DNA from 3 places in the Pseudomonas sp. AC016 genome. Region 2 is predicted to be linked to each of the others. Evidence: riboswitches for the same ligand, from Rfam matches in the RefSeq annotation. Region 2 holds a riboswitch; each other region holds the start of a gene.

What was found. Region 2 has a riboswitch for cobalamin ahead of cobO (cob(I)yrinic acid a,c-diamide adenosyltransferase). Riboswitches for the same ligand answer to the same signal wherever they lie in the genome.
Region 1: it holds a riboswitch for cobalamin, as region 2 does, so the genes downstream of both, AC0IXS_RS26345 (CbtB domain-containing protein) here and cobO (cob(I)yrinic acid a,c-diamide adenosyltransferase) in region 2, are expected to answer to the same signal.
Region 3: it holds a riboswitch for cobalamin, as region 2 does, so the genes downstream of both, AC0IXS_RS02860 (ABC transporter substrate-binding protein) here and cobO (cob(I)yrinic acid a,c-diamide adenosyltransferase) in region 2, are expected to answer to the same signal.

Annotation. Positions count from the first base shown of each region.
Region 1 is NZ_CEEDCC010000001.1:5,841,746-5,849,017, reverse strand. It holds gene cobN (cobaltochelatase subunit CobN) at 1-2,779, opposite strand, end outside; gene cobW (cobalamin biosynthesis protein CobW) at 2,783-3,844, opposite strand; cobalamin riboswitch at 3,955-4,178, opposite strand; cobalamin riboswitch at 4,237-4,447, shown strand; gene AC0IXS_RS26345 (CbtB domain-containing protein) at 4,549-4,734, shown strand; gene AC0IXS_RS26340 (CbtA family protein) at 4,745-5,467, shown strand; gene AC0IXS_RS26335 (cobalamin biosynthesis protein) at 5,445-5,894, shown strand; gene cobM (precorrin-4 C(11)-methyltransferase) at 5,926-6,672, shown strand; gene AC0IXS_RS26325 (hypothetical protein) at 6,662-6,931, opposite strand; gene AC0IXS_RS26320 (TauD/TfdA dioxygenase family protein) at 7,096-7,272, opposite strand, start outside.
Region 2 is NZ_CEEDCC010000001.1:1,570,905-1,578,176, forward strand. It holds gene cobD (threonine-phosphate decarboxylase CobD) at 1-455, opposite strand, end outside; gene cbiB (adenosylcobinamide-phosphate synthase CbiB) at 448-1,356, opposite strand; gene bluB (5,6-dimethylbenzimidazole synthase) at 1,353-2,003, opposite strand; gene AC0IXS_RS06930 (cobyrinate a,c-diamide synthase) at 2,000-3,295, opposite strand; gene cobO (cob(I)yrinic acid a,c-diamide adenosyltransferase) at 3,321-3,932, opposite strand; cobalamin riboswitch at 4,025-4,240, opposite strand; gene AC0IXS_RS06940 (PQQ-dependent sugar dehydrogenase) at 4,402-5,730, shown strand; gene AC0IXS_RS06945 (C40 family peptidase) at 5,880-6,422, opposite strand; gene AC0IXS_RS06950 (C40 family peptidase) at 6,517-7,239, opposite strand.
Region 3 is NZ_CEEDCC010000001.1:692,397-699,668, forward strand. It holds gene AC0IXS_RS02845 (oligogalacturonate-specific porin KdgM family protein) at 9-731, shown strand; gene AC0IXS_RS02850 (FadR/GntR family transcriptional regulator) at 998-1,732, opposite strand; gene AC0IXS_RS02855 (FadR/GntR family transcriptional regulator) at 1,841-2,557, shown strand; cobalamin riboswitch at 2,576-2,772, shown strand; gene AC0IXS_RS02860 (ABC transporter substrate-binding protein) at 2,908-3,921, shown strand; gene AC0IXS_RS02865 (FecCD family ABC transporter permease) at 3,918-4,940, shown strand; gene AC0IXS_RS02870 (ABC transporter ATP-binding protein) at 4,937-5,728, shown strand; gene AC0IXS_RS02875 (peptidase U32 family protein) at 5,847-7,272, shown strand, end outside.

The sequences.
Region 1 (7,272 bases), 4.3 Mb from region 2:
CGCCCATCAGCGCCATGGCTTGCGCAATGTCGTCGCCGCCAGTGCGCATGGTCGCCGTACCCCAGACCGAAAGGCCCAACTGCCGCAAGTGATCGCCGTGATCCTGAAGATGGCGCTCCAGCAGCAGGTTGGCCGACTGGAAACCGATCCGCCACGCGGTGGTGGTCGGCAGGTTACGCACGTCGACGCTGAAGAAATTGCGCCCGGTCGGCAATACATCCAGCCGCCCGCGACTGGGCGCGCCGCTGGGCCCGGCAGGCACGAAGCGGCCACTCAGCGCATCCAGCATGCCCTGCATTTCACCGGGGCCACAGGCGTCGAGGCGTGGGGCGACGACTTCCCGCAGGCTGTCGAGAATCAGAGCGAGATCGGCGTGCTCCGGCAAATCCGTCACATCCTGACCGTCGGTGATGCGCTCGATAAGGGCGGCCGCGTACAGCTCAAGACGCTCACGCGCGTCGCCAGCCGTGCGCCACGGGTCGGCACTCAGCGCCAACAATTCGGCTGGTCGCGGACCTTGCCAGGACTCGGCAAGCTCGCAATCCAGCGGATCGAAGCCCAGCTCAAAGGCCTTGCTCAGCGCCCGCAACAGGCTCGACTGGGCTCCGCGGCCATCGCCACGGGGAATACGCAACAAAGCCAGCAGCGTGTCGGTGCGCAAGCGGCCTTCAGGCGACTGACCAAAGATATGCAGCCCATCGCGGATCTGCGATTCCTTCAAATCACACAGATAGGTATCCAGACGCGGCAGCCAGATCGCCGCATCGGCATCGCTGTCGGTCGCTTCATCCAGCGCCAGTTCCCGGTCGATCCGGGTTTCGCGGACCAGATTCAGAATGTCGCGCTGCAGCTCGCGGGCGCGACGCGGGTCCAGCAACTGTGCTTCGTAATATTCGTCCGCCAGCAGTTCCAGATTGCGCAACGGGCCGTAGGTTTCGGCGCGAGTCAGCGGCGGCATCAAGTGGTCGATGATCACGGCCTGCGTGCGACGCTTGGCCTGTGCGCCCTCGCCCGGGTCGTTGACGATGAACGGATAGATGTTCGGCATCGGGCCCAGCACAGCGTCCGGCCAGCAGTTCTCGGACAGGCCTACGCCCTTGCCGGGCAGCCACTCCAGGTTACCGTGCTTGCCGACATGCACCACCGCGTGCGCGCCGTAGGCCTTGCGCAGCCAGAAGTAGAAGGCGAGGTAGCCGTGCGGAGGAACCAGATCCGGGTCGTGGTAGACCGCGCTTGGATCGACCTGATAGCCGCGTGCCGGCTGAATGCCGACGAAGGTCAAACCATAGCGTATGCCTGCGATCATCATCCGGCCGCTGCGGAACATTGGGTCGGCGTCCGGCGCGCCCCAACGGGCGTTCACCGCGTCACGATTGGCTTGCGGCAGCGCATTGAACGCGTCCAGGTATTCTTCCAGCGCCATGCTCTGCTGACACGGGCGCTGATCGACGCTGTCCAGATCATTGGTCACGCCGCCAAGCAATTGCTTGATCAGTTCAGTGCCGCTGTCGGGTAGCCCGGCCAGCGGATAACCCTCGGCCTGCATGGCGCGCAGGATATTCAGCGCGGCGGCGGGCGTGTCCAGCCCGACGCCGTTGCCGATTCGGCCATCGCGGGTCGGGTAGTTGGCGAGAATCAGCGCCACACGCTTGTCGGCATTGGGCAGGCGCGCCAGCAGAATCCAGCGTCGTGCCAGCTGGGCAACGAAGTCCATGCGCTCAGGATGCGCCCGATAGCAGACCACATCGGACTGACTGCGCTCGCTGCGCCATGCCAGATCCTTGAAGCTGATCGGCCTACTGATGATGCGTCCGTCCAGCTCCGGCAACGCGATGTGCATCGCCAGATCGCGCGCACCCAGGCCTTGCGCACTGGCACTCCAGGCAGGCTCGTTGTCTTGCGCACAGATGGCCTGGATCACCGGTACATCGCGCCGAAACGGTCGCAAATGCGGCGTTTCAGGGCTCGATTGAGCAAAGCCGGTGGTATTGAGGATCAGTTCGACTCCGGCCTCATCCAGCCAGTCTTCTACCTGCGTGAAGCAGCCAGCCTCCTTTAGGCTGGCGACGGCGATCGGCAAAGGGTTGAGGCCCTGCGCCTGCAGTCGCTCGCAAAACTCATCGATGAACCCGGTGTTGGCGGCCTGCAGGTGCGAACGATAGAACAGCAGCGCTGCAACAGGCTGATCGTTGCGCCAGTCAGCCCGCCAGTCCGCCAATCCGGCAGTTGCCCGCTTCGGATGATAAATAGCGGTGCGTGGCAGTGGCTGGGGTTCGGCCCATGAATAGTCGCGCGAAAGCCAGGTGCTGGCGATGCAGCTATAAAGGTCCAACGCATTCTGTAGACCGCCCTGACGCAGAAATTGCCACAGGCGGTTGCAGTCGGTCGCCGCAACGGTGCTCAGGTCGATCAATTCCGGATCGTGCCGGTCACACCCCGGCACCATAATCACCGTGACGCCCTGCGCAGCCAGCTCCATCAGCCGCTCGACGCCGTAACGCCAGTAGCCAATGCCGCCGTGCAGGGAAAGCAAAATCACTTTGGCGTGGCGCAGTACCTCATCGACATACAGATCGACCGAGGCGTGATTCTGCACCTGCATCGGGTTGGCCAGACGCAGACTGGGATAATCCTCCGGCAACTGCCGGGCGGCTTCGGCGAGCAGCGCCAGACTCGAATCGCCACTGCAGAGAATCACCAGATCGGCGGGGGTCTGCCCCAGATCAGCGATGCTGTCGTCGGGTACGAAACCGCCGGGCTGGGTTCTCAGCAGGTGCATGGGTCAGCCTGCGATCGCGGCGTTGAGTTGAGCTTCCAGCGCAGCAGCGTCCAGCTCCTGGCCGATCAGCACCAGATGGGTCATGCGCTCTTCGTGGGCGCGCCAGGCACGGTCGAAATGCTTGTCGAAACGCGTGCCCACGCCCTGAATCAGCAGGCGCATCGGCTTGCCGGGAATCGCAGCAAAACCCTTGACGCGCAGGATGCCGTGCTGCACAACCAGTTGGGTCAGCGCGTTGAGCAGCGCCGCTTCATCGGCCTGTGGCAGTTTGATGGAAATAGAATCGAAGGCGTCGTGATCGTGATCATCGTCTTCACCGTCGTGATGGTCATGGTGCGTCTTGCGACCGTCGATGTGGACTTCGGATTCGGCACCGACACCCAGCAAGACGCTGATCGGCAGGCGGCCACTGCTGGCCTCGATCACCTTGACGGCAGGCGGCAACTCTTCGGCGACTTCGGCGCGAACCTTGGCCAGACCGTCAACGTCGATCATGTCGGCCTTGTTGAGGATGACCAGATCGGCGCTGGCCAGTTGATCGGCGAACAGCTCGTGCAGCGGCGACTCGTGGTCCAGGTTCGGATCAAGCTTGCGCTGGGCATCGACCTGATCCGGGAAGGCCGCAAAAGTGCCCGCCAGTACCGCCGGGCTGTCGACGACAGTGATGACCGCGTCGACCGTGCAGGCGTTACGGATTTCCGGCCACTGGAAAGCCTGAACCAGAGGCTTTGGCAGCGCCAGGCCGCTGGTTTCGATCAGGATGTGATCCAGATCGCCACGACGGGCGACCAGCTCACGCATCACCGGGAAGAACTCTTCCTGAACGGTGCAGCACAGGCAGCCGTTGGCCAGTTCGTAGACACGACCGTTGGCTTCCTCTTCGGTACAGCCGATGGTGCACTGCTTGAGGATTTCGCCGTCGATGCCCAGCTCGCCGAATTCGTTGACGATCACGGCAATGCGACGCCCTTCGGCGTTATCGAGCATGTGCCGCAACAGGGTGGTCTTGCCCGAGCCCAGGAAGCCGGTGACGATGGTGACGGGAAGCTTGGCCAGTGTTTTCATCAGATGCCCTTGTGGCAATGCGGCGGGCAAACAGGACGAGAGCCGCGTGCCACGCACGCGGATCAGATCGCCACCGGATCACCCCGCCCGGTTGTAGTGAGAATTCGCAGGCCTTGGCCCGGTTCGAGGCAGGTCTCCTGGCTTACGGCAGCGCATTGCAGGCTTTCGGGCCTTGCCAACGCGCGCTCATCGCGCCTTCCCGCCGGGGCAGTGGCTGTGCGATGAACATGACCGTTTACAGTTGCGGGGGCAGCTGCGGCATCGACCGCATTCCCGTCTTAGCTGCGCTTGCGCACTGGGCAGCAAGCGAAGAACCTCGAACCGGCAAGGCTACGCAGTGACCGCTGGCAGGTCAATCGCTGAGATTGACGATCCCCCGCGACGCGTGGTCTCCTGTGCGCCTTGTTACGGGTGCCCCTCACGGGGTGAAACGGGAAACCGGTGCGCTCAGATCGTTGAGCAAGTCCGGTGCTGCCCCCGCAACGGTAAGCGAGAGGAAGTCAGATCCACTGTGCTCAGGCATGGGAAGGTGACTTCGAAGGACGGACAGTGCTGTCACGTCCCCTCGCGAGCCCGGAGACCGGCCCGCTACGTTTGCAAATGACACACCCGCGGTGGGCGGGCGCCGTTGAAACCTCTGACGTTCGTCAGCGGGTATCTTTGCGCATGGCCCGCTTTTGCCCAACGTCTCCAGAGGGAACGCCATGACGACCATCAGCAGCAGCCATTCGGCCGCAGCAAGCTCCACCCGCACGCAACGTCTCACCGCCGCCATCAGCGCCGTACTGCTGGGCGCGTGCCTGGTGTACTTTGCAGGGTTCTCGCACATCGCCGCCGTGCACAACGCGGCACACGACACCCGTCACAGCGCTGCCTTCCCTTGTCATTGAGGACAACACAATGTTCAAGCGAATCGCCTCCACCGCAGGCTTCACCGGCCTGCTCGCAGCGCTGCTACTGACCTTGTTGCAAAGCTTCTGGGTCGTCCCGTTGATCCAACAGGCCGAGACTTACGAAAACGCACCTGCCGAACACGAGCATGAACAGGCTGGCGGCGTTGTGGCCGAGCACAGTCATGAACATGATAAAGCCGCCTGGGAGCCGGAAAACGGCTGGCAGCGCGTGCTATCCACCACCGGCGGCAATCTGGTGGTCGCGGTTGGTTTCGCACTGATGCTTGCCGGGCTTTACACCTTGCGCGCACCGGGCAGTCCGCTTCAGGGCGCCGGATGGGGACTGGCCGGTTTCGCCGTCTTCGTGCTGGCCCCAACCCTGGGCCTGCCACCGGAACTGCCGGGCACCGCAGCGGCCGAACTCGGTCAGCGTCAGTTCTGGTGGATTGGCACCGCAGCCTCTACCGCTGCTGGCCTCGCGCTGCTGATCTTCGGTCAGAACCTGCTGCTCAAAGTGCTGGGCGTTGCCATTCTGGTTGCGCCTCATGTGATCGGCGCACCGCAGCCGCTGGTTCATGAGAGTCTCGCGCCTGAAGCACTCGAATCGCAGTTCATCATCGCTTCGCTGCTGACCAATGCCGTGTTCTGGGTAGCATTGGGCCTGATCAGCGCCTGGCTGTTCCGCCGCAACAACGCCGATCTGCAGCATGCCGAACCGTACCCGGCCTGAGCAGACGAACGCCCTGCCCGCTTCTGTCATCGTCGCGGGCCTGGGGTGTCGGCGCGGCTGCTCTGCCCTTCAGTTGCATGAACTGCTGGAGTGCCACCTCAGCGCGCATGGACTCGACATAAGCGACATTACCGCGCTGGCCTCCATCGACCTGAAAAGCGAAGAGCCCGGCCTGCTGGCGCTGGCGCGACAACTGGCCGTGCCACTGGTGTTCTTCAACGCGGCGCAACTGGTGTACTGGGATCTTCACCTCACCCATCGCTCGGCGAATGTGCTGCAACACACCGGCTGCCACGGCGTCGCCGAAGGTTCGGCGCTGGCCCTTGCGGCGCAATTGGGTGATGGCACTGCCGGACTGGTGATCGAACGCCAGAAAAGCACCCACGCTACATTTGCCTTGGCAACCAGCCCCGCAACCGGCGGATAATTCCGACAATGAGTCATTTCAGGAGATTCCCTTGACCGTTTTTTTCATCGGTGCAGGCCCCGGCGACCCGGAGCTGATCACCGTCAAGGGCCAGCGCCTGATTCGCACTTGCCCGGTCATCATCTACGCAGGCTCGCTGGTGCCCATCGCGGTACTTGAGGGCAATCAGGCTATGCAGGTGGTCAACAGCGCCGAGCTGCACCTGGAACAGATCATCGAACTGATCAAGACCGCTCATGCGCAAGGCCAGGACGTGGCACGCGTGCATTCGGGTGATCCAAGCCTGTATGGCGCCATCGGCGAGCAGATCCGTCATTTGCGCGAGCTGGGCATTCCCTTTGAAATCATCCCCGGCGTTACGGCAACGGCGGCCTGCGCGGCGTTGCTCGGCACAGAACTCACCCTGCCGGACATCTCGCAAAGCGTGATCCTGACCCGCTACGCCGACAAGACCTCAATGCCGCCCGGCGAAGAATTGGCCAGCCTTGCTCAGCATCGGGCCACGATGGCGATTCATCTGGGGGTCAACAATCTGCACCGGATCATCGAAGAGCTCATACCGCATTACGGCGCGGACTGCCCGATTGCCGTGGTGCATCGCGCCAGCTGGCCGGATCAGGACTGGGTACAGGGCACGTTGGCGGACATCGAAGAAAAGGTGCAGGCCAAGGGGTTCCGGCGCACCGCACTGATACTGGTAGGACGCGTGCTGGCAAACGATACGTTCAGCGAATCATCACTGTATCGGGCAGGTCATGCCCATCTGTTCAGACCTTAGCGACAGAGCTCGGCAAGCAGCGGGCACCCGCAATGGTGTGGACATAGTCAGACGCGGCCCCGGCATTGCTGAAACGACGCAGGTCGTCCGGTGGCAGCTGACGTGACTGAACTGGCTGTGTACGGACCTTTTCATTCACCTGCGAATCAGGCGTGATATCGCTGCCAAAGTGGGGAAACGGCTCTTGCGCCGCCCAGCCTCCTGCAGCCAGCAACAGCAACACGAACACACCCGCGATGGGTTCCTTGGTACCGCGCATGGATCCGCACATAGGTCTTTCCTCCAGCCGACTGATAACGGCTCGTTACACCAATGACTGGCCGAGCATAAGCGCCCGAATGTCGCGAACATGTGAACGCATGGTGTGAGTCAATGCGTAAATGTACACATGAGTCTATTTTCGAACAACATCACAGTCGGGGCTCATTCAAACGGTTCCTCGCCTTGCAGCTTGGTGCGATGCATCAAACGCCCGCATTCCGGGTCATACGCCTCGGCACGATGCATGGTGCCCGTGTTGTCCCAGATCACCAGATCACCCACCTGCCATTCGTGGCTGTAGCTGAACGAATCACCCGTCGCCCACTCACGCAGTTCGAC
Region 2 (7,272 bases):
CGCGCATGCCATCCCAGCAGGCGCTCGGCGCTCAGGCGCAGGCCGGTCGGGTTGTTGGGATTGACCACCACCAGCACATCAAGGCTGTCGAGGAAGTAATCCACTTCGTGCTCGCCGACCTCACGCACCAGATAACCCTGCTTGCGCCAGGCATGCGCATGTTCGGCGTAGCATGGCGACAGCACGCCCACCCGCCCCGTACTGCGCACTCGCGGCAGGGCCTGGATTGCCGCCTGCGAACCCGCTACAGGCAATACCTCTGACACGCCATAATAGGCGCAGGCGGCAGTCTCGAGACCATCATCGTTCTCGGGCAGGCGCGCCCAGGCACGCAAAGGAATCTCCGGCACCGGCACGGACCACGGCGCAATGCCGGTGGACAAATCCAGCCACTCGGCCTGATTGATGCCGTAGTGCTGCGCCGCAGCGCGCAGGCGCCCGCCGTGCTCAAGCATAGAATGCTGTCCCGACGCACAGCACCAGCAACCACAGCCACACGCCGCGCTGCACCAGTTCCCAGCCACGGTCGATGGAGTCGGCATCTGCCGGAACGCCTTCGCCCAATTGCGGACGCTGATGCAGCTCGCCGTGATAGATCGCCGCGCCACCCAATTCGACGCCCAGCGCGCCAGCACCGGCCGCCATTACCGGACCTGCGTTGGGACTGTCCCAGGTCGGTCCCTGAGTGCGCCAGCAGCGCAGCGCCAACCGAGTCTTGCCCAGCAGCGCGTAGGTCAGCGCCACCAGGCGTGCAGGAATATAGTTGAGCAGGTCATCGATCTTCGCCGCAGCCCAGCCGAAACGCTCGAAACGTTCATTGCGATAGCCCCACATGGCATCCAGCGTATTGCTCAGGCGATACAGCACCACGCCGGGAACACCGGCTACGACAAACCAGAACAGTGCAGCGAATATTGCATCGCTGCCGTTTTCCAGCACCGACTCGGTGGCCGCGCGGGCGACTTCAGTTGCATCCAGTTCGCTGGTCTGGCGGCTGACCAGATAGCCGACGCGACGACGCGCCTCCTCCAGATCATCGCTGCGCAATGCCTGGGCCACCGGCTGCACATGCTCACCGAGACTGCGCATGCCCAGCGCGCAATACAGCGCCAGAATCTCCACCAGCCAACCCACGAACGGTGCCCAACTCAGCAGCGTGGCCAGCAGTGTCAGCGGGATCACCGCCACGAACCAGGCCGTGACGCCATGGCTGCGCCAGCCCCGGCCGCCACTGTTGAAGCGCTGCTCCAGACGATTGGCAAAGCGCCCGAACGCCACCAGCGGATGGGAGCGTTTCGGCTCGCCGAGCAGCGCATCCAGCGCAACCCCGGCCACGCTCAACAGCGCCACACTCATTGACTCACTCCCCATTGATTCTCATACAACAGTTCACTCAGCGGACGCGCCTGCGCCCAGCCCTCCAGCACGAGCATGGGTGCTGGGTAAAATTCTTTCACGGGGCCCAGGCAGAGAATCGCCAGCGGCTTGGCGCCTTCCGGCATCGCCAACAGATCGGCCAGTGCGTCAGGGTCGAACAACGACACCCAGCCCATGCCCAGCCCTTCGGCGCGCGCAGCCAGCCACAGGTTCTGGATCGCGCAGGACAACGACGCCATGTCCATTTCCGGCAGGGTGCGACGGCCAAAGATGTGCTGCTCGCGACCTTCCATCAGCGCGGCAACCAGCACCTCGGCGCAGTCGTTGATGCCTTCGACCTTGAGCTTCATGAACTCGTCGGTCCGCTCGCCCAGTGCCTCGGCCGTGCGGACCCGCTCTTCTTCGACCTGCGCCTGCATCCTGACACGCAGTGCCGGGTCGCTGATCCGAATGAACCGCCAGGGCTGCATCAGGCCAACGCTGGGTGCCTGGTGTGCAGCTTCCAGCAAACGGGCAAGCAGTTCGGGCGCCACGCTGCCACCGACGAAGTGCCGCATGTCGCGGCGCTCGGCAATAGCGCGGTACACCGCTGCCCGCTCTTCATCATTGAACGCATGTTCGGTCATGGCTTGAACAGGGCCGCAATCGCCTGGGGACAGGACGGAAAATAGAAATGGATATAGGTCGCGGTAAGACGGCCTTCACGATAAACCGCTTCCGCACCGCGCCCGCCGTTGGGGCTGACGCCTCGGCCAATCGGCTGCAGTTCGGTGGTGGTCAAAGAATGGTGATAGGTGTGACCGCGCAACTCGCCTTCCGGCATCTCGACCGCCTGCAACGCCAGCGCTGCCAGACGCTTCTGCATCGCCGCCTCGCCCGCCAGCAGACCGACCAGTTCAGCGCGCACGCCTTCAACATCGGTCAGGGCTTCGAGCAGATACAGCATGCCGCCGCATTCGGCCAATGTAGGCTTGCCTGCCGCATGGTGCGCTCGAATATCGGCCAGCATCGTGGCGTTGGCAGACAGCTCGACGTGATGCAGCTCGGGATAGCCGCCGGGCAGGTACAGGCTGTCTGCTTCAGGCAGATGGCTGTCGCGGATCGGCGAGAAGAAGCTCAGTTCCGCGCCCATATTGCGCAGCAGATCGAGACTCGCGCCGTAGGTGAACGCAAAGGCTCCATCGCGAGCCACGGCAATCCGTACGCCGTCCAGCCAGCGCTCGACATGAACCGGTTCTGGCGCAGTGAACGTGACCGCAGGCGGCAAGGCCACCTCACAGGTGGAGGCCAGGGCCGCAGCGGCCATGTCCAGACGCAGGTCCAGGTCGTTGAGTTCGTCGGCCTGCACCAGCCCCAAATGGCGACTGGGCAGTTCGAAGCCGGTTTCACGGGACAGCGCGCCATACCAGCGCAGGCCTTCGGTCAGGCTGTTTTCCAGCAACTGCGCATGACGTACGGTGCCCACGCGATTGGCCAGCACGCCGGCAAACGGCAGGTCAGGCTGATAGCGCGCCAGCCCCAGCGCCAGGGCACCGAAGGTCTGGGCCATCGCCGTGCCGTCAATCACGCCGAGCACCGGTACGCCGAAGTGCCGCGCCAGATCAGCACTGGACGGCGTGCCGTCGAACAAGCCCATCACGCCTTCGATAAGGATCAGGTCCGCGTCTTCGGCGGCTTCCCACAGCAGGCGACGGCTCTCGTCGGCACCGACCATCCACAGGTCCAGCTGAAACACCGGCGCCCCGCTCGCCCGCTCGAGAATCATGGGATCGAGAAAGTCCGGGCCACACTTGAAGACCCGTACCTTGCGCCCCTGATTGCGGTGCAGGCGTGCCAGTGCTGCGGTGACGGTGGTCTTGCCCTGACCGGAGGCCGGTGCAGCGATCAGTACTGCCGGGCAATCCCTGGGGGTTCTCATGAACGGATGCTCATAACGGAATGGCTCACAGTTCGATACCTTTCTGCGCCCGGATGCCGGACTGGAATGCATGTTTGACCACGCCGATATCCGAAACGGTATCCGCCAGGTCGATCAGTTCGGGTTTTGCGCCACGGCCGGTCACCACCACATGCTGCATGGGCGGGCGCGCCTGAAGATCGGTCAATACCTGTTCAAGATCCAGATAGCCGTGCTTGAGGGCAATGTTCAGCTCGTCGAGCACCACCAGACCGATAGCCGGGTCGCGCAGCATTTCCAGGCTCACGGCCCAGGCAGCTTCGGCGGCCGCGATATCGCGCTGGCGATCCTGGGTTTCCCAGGTAAAGCCCTCGCCCATCACGTGATAGCGCACCTGCTCGGGGAAGCGGCGGAAAAACATTTCCTCGCCTGTGCTGTTGCGCCCCTTGATGAACTGCACCACGCCGCACTGCATGCCATGGCCCATTGCCCGCGCAAGCATGCCGAACGCCGAGCTGCTCTTGCCCTTGCCATTGCCGGACAACACCAGCAACAGGCCGCATTCATTGGGCGAGCTGGCGATACGTTCGTCCATCACGGCTTTCTTGCGCTGCATGCGCGCCAGATGGCGTTCGTCGCGTTCGGGGGATTCGTTCATCTCGGCTCTCCGCTCGGGGGGTCGCGAAAGCAGACGGAAGGACAGCACTGAACAGCACGGCAACGCCCTGCACAGAGCATCACCCTCCGTGATGCCATTGAGTATTTCAGGCCGGTCTCCGGGCTCATGAGCGGGTCATCCGGGCTGCACGCCTTCCCGCGTCGAAACGCAGTGGCACGATGCACAGCCTTGACTCATTTACCGTTGCGGGGGCAGCGCCGGAATCGGATCGTCAGACCCTCACCGGCTTCCCTGTTTCACCCTGCCAATCGGGAGGATTGCAGAGCACCTGAAACAAACCGCGAAGGGTAGAGGGTTGGGGGTGGAGCGTCAATCGACACCGCAGTACACAGGGCATAAAGGCCATTCACTTGCATGACGCCGCCGGATGGTGGCTCGCAATTGAACCTCGGCGGTCAGGGTATCTCTATCCCTTACTGGACCAAGCCTTTGTCGATGGAGATTCACGATGTTCAAAATCAGACCACAGTACGCCGTACTGCTTCTGCTCGCAGGCGGCCTCGCGGCGTGCGGCGAATCTTCGACCTTGCAGGTCTCGGATGGAACAGGGCCTTCTCCAAAACTGCCGGAGCCGAACAAGACACTGATTCCGACGGTCAACATCGCCCCGGCCATCGGCTGGGAAAAGGACGCAAAACCGGTGGCCGCGCCAGGCACCCAGGTTGGCGCCTTCGCTGAACATCTGGATCACCCGCGCTGGCTGTACGTGCTACCCAACGGCGACGTACTGGTCGCGGAAACCAACTCACCGGCCAAGCCGGATGATGGCAAAGGCATCCGTGGCTGGGTCATGGAGAAGGTCATGGGCCGCGCCGGTGCGGGCGTACCGAGCGCCAACCGCATCACCCTGCTGCGCGACACCAACAATGACGGCGTGGCCGAAACCCGCAGCGTCTTTCTGCAGAACCTCAACTCGCCGTTCGGCATGACACTGGTGGGCAACAAGCTGTACGTGGCCGACACCGACCGCCTGATCAGCTTCCCGTATGAAAACGGCCAGACCTCGATCAGCGCCCAGCCGACCAAAGTGGTCGACCTGCCGGGCGGCACGCTGAATCACCACTGGACCAAGAACGTCATTGCCAGCAAGGACGGCAGCAAGCTGTACGTGACCGTCGGTTCCAACAGCAACGTGGCCGAGAACGGCATGGACAAGGAAGAAGGCCGTGCAGCGATCTGGGAAGTGGACGCTGCCACCGGCAACCATCGCATCTTCGCCTCGGGGCTGCGCAACCCCAACGGGATGGATTGGGAGCCAACCACTGGAAAACTGTGGACAGCCGTCAACGAGCGTGACGAGATCGGCAGCGATCTGGTGCCCGATTACGTGACCTCGGTGCAGGACGGCGGCTTCTATGGCTGGCCTTACAGCTACTACGGCCAGCACGTGGACGAGCGCGTCAAACCGCAGAACCCGGCACTGGTCGCCAAGGCCATCGCCCCCGATTATGCGGTCGGCCCGCACACAGCATCACTGGGGCTGGTGTTCGCCGACGGCAAGACGCTGGCAGCACCGTTCAACGAAGGCCTGTTTATCGGCCAGCATGGTTCGTGGAACCGCAAACCGCACAGTGGTTACAAGGTGGTATTCGTGCCCTTCAGCGGCGGCAAACCCAACGGCGCGCCTGTCGACGTGCTGACCGGCTTCCTCAACAGCGACGAAAAGGCCATGGGCCGTCCGGTAGGTGTGGTCAACGACCATCGCGGCGGATTGCTGGTGGCGGATGACGTGGGCAACAAGATCTGGCGCGTGACGTCGGTGAAGGCGGCTCAATAACGCGGTGACGCTCAGAGCCGGACGCGGAGCGTCCTGGGAGGCATTCCCACGCAGAGCGTAGGAACGATCACCATTTACTGAATGAACGTGGCTTTTCCCACAATCCGCTGTTATCTGCACGACAACGGCAGAAGCTGCGGCATCAGCGATCAAGGACGATTCTGTGCCAAGTCCGACGGTTGAATCACGCGCTTGGCGTTGAGGTAGGCTTTCTGCCAATACGGCTTGTCGAGGCTGTCGAGCTTGACCGTGCCTCCGGTGGCCGGCGCGTGCACGAAGCGGCCTTCGCCGACGTAGATCCCTGCATGGGAAACCTGCGAGCCGCCCGAGGTGGCGAAGAACACCAGATCCCCTGACTGCAGCTGTTCGCGGCGCACATTCGGCGCGCCCATCACAACCATGTCACGCGTGGAGCGCGGCAGGGAGATCCCCGCAGCGTCGCGGTATACATAGCCGATCAGGCCACTGCAATCGAAACCCGAATCCGGCGTATTGCCGCCCCAACGATAGGGCGTGCCGACCAGCCCCAATGCGCGAAACAGCACATCTTCGGCAGCCTGGGAAAGAATCTGGGGAGGAGCAGTTACCACCGGACGCTGAACGATCCGGGGCTGGGGAGGCGGCGGTGCGCTGGCGCAGGCGCCAAGCAACGCGGCAATAGAGATAACCATCAGGCGCAAAGCAATCGACATAACCACAACAACCTGATCCGGATGCGGCTTACGCTGCCGAGAAGCTCAAAAACGAAAACAGGCCATCGGCCTGTCTGCGTTTTCCATATTTCATTTACTTACGGCGTTTTACTGCGGTCTTGACTGTAGTCGATGTCATCGCCGTTGTCTGTGTAGCAACTGCTGGCGTCTTCACGGCTACGGCACCGGGTGCCATTGCCAGAGGACGCTTGGCTTCGATGAACGTTTTGCTCCAGTAAGCGTCATCGAGGCTGTCGATGCGCACACCACCGCTGCGGCGGCTGCTGGAGTGGATGAACTGATCGTTACCGGCGTAGATCGCTGCGTGGCTGACGCGACCACGGCCGCGTGTGCTGAAGAACAGCAGATCACCCGGCTTGAGATTGTTGCGCGAGACCAGAGGCGCATCGACGTTAATCATTTCACGCGTCGAGCGCGGCAGGTTCATGCCAGCCTCTTCGCGGAACAGGAAACCGATGAAGCCGCTGCAATCGAAACCCGAACGGGTCGAAGTGCCGCCGAACTGGTAACGCGTACCGATCAGGGCCTTGCCACGTTCAAGGATGCTGTCGGCCAGAACCGGCAGTTTGTAGGATTGGTTGTCAGCAAACTGGGCCAGTTCGTCTTCAGTGGCCATCTCGTCCTGCAGGGCGGCGGCATCGGCGCGGCGGGCAGCGGACTGGGCGGTGACGGTGTTCTGATAACGAGGCGCTTGCTGAGCCTGTTCTTGCTGAGAAACCGGCATATTGGCCGAGCAACCGAACAGGAATGTGACGAGTGCGAGGGGCACGAGGGGTGCGAAGCGAACAACTAGCATGGGCACGACCGTGGCTGAACTGTTAAGAAGGCG
Region 3 (7,272 bases), 880 kb from region 2:
ATAAAAAAATGAAAAAATCAATCGCTTTGCTCTCCCTGGCCGCCCTGTTCCCAAGCGCATGGACCCATGCCGACAGCGCCTACATCAACTATCGCCACCAATACGCAGAAAGCACCCGCATGCACGCCGACCGGGTCAAGTTCGGCACGCGGCTGGACAGCGGCTGGGGCTTTGAAGGTGAACTGAAGTACAAAACGGCGGGTGATCGCCAGGACGTCGCGTTCGACAACACCGTTGGCAACGGCCACGAACTGACGGTCAGTTATCAGCACAAGCTCAATGACAAGTGGCTGCTGACCCCCTCCCTCGCACTGGAAAGCATCGAGCGCTCCACGGCCTACAAGATGGGGCTGAAGGTCGGCTACAAGGTCACCGATCAACTGACGCTTTCCGGTCGCTACCGGTATGACTCGATCAAACTCGACCGTGACCGCGTCAACAGGGACATGCCCGATAACCAGATGAACGATCAGTCAGTCAACCGCTACGACGTCTGGGTCAACTACGCCACCAAAGGCCCCTGGTCCTACGAGTATCAGTTCACCTACTTCGACGCCGACTACATCCGCTACGACAACGACAAGACCGACTATGAACAGAACGCAGCCTTCAAATACAAATGGGACAAGAACTGGGTGCCGTTTTTCGAAGTCGGCGACATCAAGGTCAACTCCGAGGACGACAAGCGCCAGCTGAGATTGCGGGTGGGTGTGCAGTACAACTTTCTTTGAGGGTTGGCCGAGCACTGCCGCAGGTCGCCGGGACGCGGAGCGTCCCAAGAGGCATTCCCACGCTGGAGCGTGAGGAACGATCAGCGTAAGGCCGACAAAGCTGATCGTGCCGATGCTCCGCGTCGGCATGCAGCCCGGGACGCGGAGCGTCCCAAGAGGCATTCCCACGCTGGAGCGTGAGGAACGATCAGGTAGGGCTGACAAAGTTGATCGTGCCGATGCTCCGCGTCGGCATGCAGCCCGGGACGCTCTGCGTCCCTTCGATGTCAGTCGCTGTACAGGGCCTGTGTCCTGCGCAGGCGCATGCGGCTGCCGTTGAGGTGCAGGTACATGGCCGAGCGGGCGGCGTCGACGTTGCCTTCGGCAATGGCGCTGTAGATCTGCCGGTGTTCGGCATTGATGCCAGCCAGATAGGCATTTCGGTCGCTCTGGCCGGTGTAGGCCGAGTTCATCCGGGTGCGGGGAATCAGCTTGGTGCCGAGGTGTTTCATGATATCGATCAGGTAGGCATTGCCGGACGCCTTGGCAATCCTGAGGTGAAACTGAAAGTCGGCGTTGATGGTCGTTCCGGACTTCTGCGGCCCCTCCAGCAGGGCGTCGAAGGCCCGCTTGAGCTCCAGCAATGCTTCAGGACTGCGCCGTTGTGCCGCCAGACCTGCCGCTTCGACCTCAAGGCTCAGACGAAACTCCAGCAGGTTCAGTACATCCGCCACCGTGACAATAGTGGCAGGCCCGACGGAAAACCCTTCCGGCGGTGGCATATCGAGCACGAAGGTCCCGACCCCATGACGCGTTTCCACCAGCCCCGCCGCCTGCATTCGCGACAACGCATCGCGCACCACCGTGCGGCTGACGCCCTCGGCCTCCATGATGTTGAGCTCGGAAGGCAGCTTCTCGCCACGCTGAAGCACTCCGTCACGCATGCGCTGGGCAAAGCGGTCGACCAGGGTTTCAGCCAGGCGGCGGTGATTCTTTTGCGAGGAAAGCGCGTTGTCCGACATTGCAGCCTCATGTCTATCGAATACCCGAGTATAGGCTGCGATCCCCGCACAAAACACGCCCTGAGTGAGGTTATACTCAGCGCCCCGACACGGACCTGATCACCCGCCATGGAACCTACCGCATCCCCTAAAGGCCGCCGTTCCAGCCTGACCCAGCAATTGGTTGCCGAATTCGCCCGCAAAATTCGCGAAGGCGAGATCCAGAGCGGCGAAAAACTGCCCACCGAGCAGGTGATCATTCGTGAAACCGGGGTCAGTCGTACCGTTGTCCGTGAAGCCATGTCACGCCTGCAGGCCGAAGGACTGGTCGAGACCCGGCATGGCATCGGCACCTTTGTTGTCGACGCCTCCGAGGCCAGGGCCGATCCGTCGGACGAGCTGTCCATCGGCACACCCGGCGACGCCGTGGCAATCATAGAATTGCGACTGAGCCTGGAGCCCGAAGCCGCCGCGCTGGCTGCACAACGTCGTACGCCCGAACAGTTGAGCGCCATTCGTCAGGCGCTCGACGAACTGCACCGCTGCGTACGGACCGGCCAGGACACCCTGCAGGCCGATTACGAATTCCATCGCCGCATTTCCCTGTGCACCGCCAACAGCTTCTTCACCGATGTGATGAACCAGCTGGGCAGCAGCATTCTGCCGCGCGCGCGCAGTGGTTTCGGCAACATCACGTCATTGCAGATGGAAGACGATCCTCATATTCAGCAACGCGAGCAGGAACAGATCTTCGACGCCCTCGCCCATCAGGATCGCGACGCCGCCCGTGCAGCCATGCGTCTGCACCTGATCAACAGCCTGCAACGCCTGCGTGCAAAGCCATAGCGAGCCCATCCCTTATCGTTTACCATGCCGCCCGTCGGTTTCCGAGAGGAACTAACAGGGAATTCGCCCGCCTCACGCCACGAGCCGAAACGAAACTGCCCCCGCAACTGTAGGCATCGAGCCTGCTCCACCACTGCCACTGGGTGATCCCCGGGAAGGCCGGAGCCAGGTGATGACATGCCAGTCAGGAGACCTGCCGACCTGTATCAATCACTAACCGGCGGGGTGCCCGGGAAGGACATCCTTGCGTCTGGCCTTGGTGCGCCGAGTGCTGCCGTTTCCGGCAGGCCGGGATGTGTTTTCCTGTTGTGCGTGCGCCCTGACACACGTTCGAATCGAGGTCGCATTCCATGTCACTGCCCCGCCTTGCCGCACTCGCTGCCAGCCTGACCTTTTCAAGCCTTGCGTTCGCCGCACCGACCCACTATCCGCTGACCCTTGAAAACTGCGGCTACTCGCTGACGTTCGAGCATGCGCCGACCAAAGCAGTGACCATCGGCCAGTCGGGCACGGAGATGCTTTACGAGCTGGGCCTGGGCGACAGACTGGTCGGCACCTCCCTGTGGTTCAACGATGTATTGCCGCGCTTCAAAGAGCAGAACGACAAGGTCGAGCGCCTGGCCAACAACGAACCCAGTTTTGAGGCCGTGATAGGCAAACGTCCCGAACTGGTTGCCGTGCAGCTGGAATGGATGGTCGGCAAGCAAGGCGCAGTCGGCACGCGGGAGCAGTTCCACGAACTGAAAATCCCGACCTACCTCATGCCGTCCGACTGCGAAGGCAAGGACAATCTGGTCGGCGCCGACGGCACGCGCCTCGAAGCGTTTCGCATCGAGACCATCTACAAGAGCATCGAGCAACTGGCGCAGATCTTTGATGCGCAGGAGCGCGGCGACAAACTGGTCGCCGATCTCAAGGCCCGCCTGAGCGCTGCAGTGGCCAACGTCAAACAGAACCACGACAAAGACGTATCAGCAGTGTTCTGGTTCTCAAGCTCCGACCTGAAAGCCGACCCTTTCGTCGCGGGTCGCAAGGGTATTCCAGACTTCATGCTCAATAATCTGGGGATGCGTAACATCGTCCAGTCCGATGAAGAGTGGCCGACCGTTGGCTGGGAAACCATCGCCAAGGCCAACCCGAGCATTCTGGTGATCGCCCGCATGGACCGTCGCCGTTTTCCGGCCGACGATTACCGCAGGAAAATCGAATTCCTCAAGTCTGACCCGGTGACCCGCAACATGGACGCTGTGAAGCACGACCGCATCGTGATCATCGACGCCGAAGGCATGCAGGCCAGCCTGCGCCTGTTCACCGGCATCGAAGAGCTGTCCGCCGCCGCCAACCGTTTCAACGCCACTCCATGAAACTGCCCGTCGCGCTCGGCCATGTGATCTGGGTCTCGGCAGTGCTGCTGCTGGCGATCATCGTCGGCGCTGCCATTGGCGAGACCTCGATCAGCCTGCAGGTGGTGTTCCAGGTGCTGGCCAACAAACTGTGGGCGGCAGGCTATGTGCTGGACCCCATTGATGAAGGCATCGTCTGGAATTACCGGCTGACCCGCGCCATCGTGGCGGCAGCCTGCGGTTCCGGGCTGGCCATTTGTGGCGTGGTGCTGCAGTCGCTGTTGCGCAACCCGCTGGCGGACCCTTATCTGCTGGGCATTTCAGCCGGCGCCTCGACCGGCGCAGTCATGGTGGCGATTCTGGGGTTCGGTGCCGGGGTCATTTCCATGTCGGCAGGCGCTTTTGTCGGTGCGCTGGTGGCGTTCTCTCTGGTTGCCCTGCTCGCCCATTCCTCGCGGGGCAACACCGCGGCCGGGCAGATCATTCTGGCGGGCATTGCCGGTTCGCAACTGTTCAACGCGCTGACCTCGTTCCTGATCACCAAGTCGGCCAGCTCCGAACAGGCGCGCGGCATCATGTTCTGGTTGCTGGGCAACCTGAGTGGCGTACGCTGGCCCTCGGTGTGGATGGCTGTCCCGGCGGCGCTGTTTGGCCTTCTGGTGTGCCTCTGGCATCGGCGCGCACTGGATGCCTTCACCTTCGGCAGCGACTCCGCCGCGTCTCTGGGCATCGCCGTACGGCGGGTGCAGATCGTGTTGATCGCCACTGCGGCCCTGGTCACGGCAGTGATGGTCTCGATTGTGGGGTCCATCGGTTTTGTCGGTCTGGTAATCCCCCACGCTGTACGTATGCTCACCGGCGTGCGCCATGCCCGGCTGGTGCCACTGAGCGCCTTGAGCGGCGCGCTGTTCCTCATCGCTGCGGACATTCTCTCCCGCACCCTGATCAAGGGCCAGGCGCTGCCCATCGGGGTGATCACCGCCCTGATCGGCGCACCGGTATTTGCGCTGATCCTCATTCAGGGGAACAGGACACGATGAACGCCTTCACTCCCGATATCGGCACCCCGGCGCTCGGTTGCACAGGGCTTGGCTATTCGGTTCGCGGCGCAACACTGCTGCGCGACGTGGATCTGAGCATCGCGCAAGGCGAAACGCTGGGCATCGTGGGGCCGAACGGCTCGGGCAAATCGACCCTGCTCAAGCTGTTGTCCGGCATCCACAAGCCGTCCAGCGGTCAGGTAACGATCGGCGAACGGCCTCTGTCGAGCCTGAACCGGCGCGACATTGCCCGCGCGCTGGCGGTGGTCGAGCAACAGGCAGAAACCAGTGACGCAATTACGGTACTGGATGCCGTGGAGCTGGGCCGCACGCCTTGGTTGTCGGCGCTTGCACCCTGGAGCGACCACGACGACCGGATCGTTCGGCAGGCGCTGGTGGACGTGGACATGCTGCCTTTCGTCAAGCGCGCCTGGCATACCCTGTCCGGCGGCGAGCGGCAGCGGGTGCATATCGCAAGGGCGCTGGCACAGCGACCGGGCATCCTGTTGCTGGACGAGCCGACCAATCACCTGGATATCCAGCATCAGTTGACCATTCTCGGTCTGGTCAAGGCGTTACCGGTGACCACGGTCATCGCCCTGCATGACCTGAATCAGGCGCTGGACTGCGACCGGGTGGCGGTCATGGAAAAGGGCCGCATGGTCGCGCTGGGCGTACCCGCAGACGTGCTGACTCCCGAGCGGCTGCTGGAGACCTTCGGAGTGGTGGGCCGCTGGCTGACAGACCCGTTCGATGGCTCGCGGATTCTGCGTCTGCGATCGCCCTGAAACAGCCGCCTCCACCCCACCGACAGTCAGTAAATGCCGCCGCAGCGATCAGCGCAGGTGCGCAGCGCGGCCCATGGCACTACAATGCGCGCTTTGCCCGCCGTCGGATGCCGTAGCCATGTCCCTACCCAAACACCACCTGGAATTGCTCAGCCCCGCACGGGACACGAGCATCGCCCGTGAAGCCATCCTGCATGGCGCCGACGCGGTGTACATTGGCGGACCAAGCTTCGGCGCACGACACAACGCCTGCAACGAGGTCAGCGATATCGCCGAACTGGTCAAGTTCGCCCATCGCTACCACGCGCGCATCTTCACCACGATCAACACCATCCTGCATGACGATGAGCTGGAACCGGCCCGCAAGCTGATTCACCAGCTCTACGACGCGGGCGTGGACGCATTGATCGTGCAGGACCTCGGCGTTCTGGACATGGACATTCCGCCCATCGAGCTGCATGCCAGCACCCAGACCGACATCCGCACGCTGGGCCGGGCGAAGTTTCTCGATCAGGCCGGTTTCTCTCAGCTGGTACTCGCACGTGAGCTGAACCTGCAGGAAATCCGCGAGATCGCCGACGAAACCGACGCGGCCATCGAATTCTTTATCCATGGCGCGCTGTGCGTGGCGTTCTCCGGGCAGTGCAACATCTCCCATGCGCAAAACGGCCGCAGCGCCAACCGTGGCGACTGCTCCCAGGCCTGCCGCCTGCCATACACCCTGAAGGATGATCAGGGTCGCGTCGTGGCCTTCGAAAAACACCTGCTGTCGATGAAAGACAACAACCAGAGCGCCAACCTGCGCGCCTTGGTTGAAGCAGGCGTGCGCTCGTTCAAGATCGAAGGCCGTTACAAGGATGCGGGCTACGTCAAGAACATCACCGCGTACTACCGCCAGCGTCTGGACGATATTCTGGAAGACCGCCCGGATCTGGCGCGCGCCTCCAGCGGCCGTACTGCGCACTTCTTCGTGCCGGACCCGGAAAAGACCTTCAACCGTGGCAGCACCGACTACTTCGTCAGCGACCGCAAGATCGACATCGGTGCGTTCGACACGCCGACCTTCACCGGCCTGCTGGTCGGCAGCGTGGAGAAACTGGGCAAGCGCGACCTGATTGCCGTCACCCACGAGCCGCTGTCCAACGGCGACGGGCTGAACGTGCTGATCAAGCGTGAAGTGGTGGGTTTCCGCGCCAACGTCGCGGAGCTCAAAGGCGAATTCGAGGAAGACGGTGAAAAACGCTGGCGCTATCGCGTCGAGCCTAACGAGATGCCTTCTGCCCTCTCCCGCCTGCGTCCGAATCACCCGCTGAGCCGTAATCTGGACCACAACTGGCAGCAGGCCTTGTTGAAGACCTCGGCCGAACGCCGTATCGGCATCCAATGGCAGGTCGAATTGCGTGAAGAGCGCCTGAACCTGACCGCAACCAGCGAAGAAGGCGTCAGCGTCACGACGCATCTGGACGGCCCGTTTGGCGCGGCGAACAAGCCGGAACAGGCGCTGGACCAGTTGCGCGACCTGCTGTCCCAACTGGGCACCACGA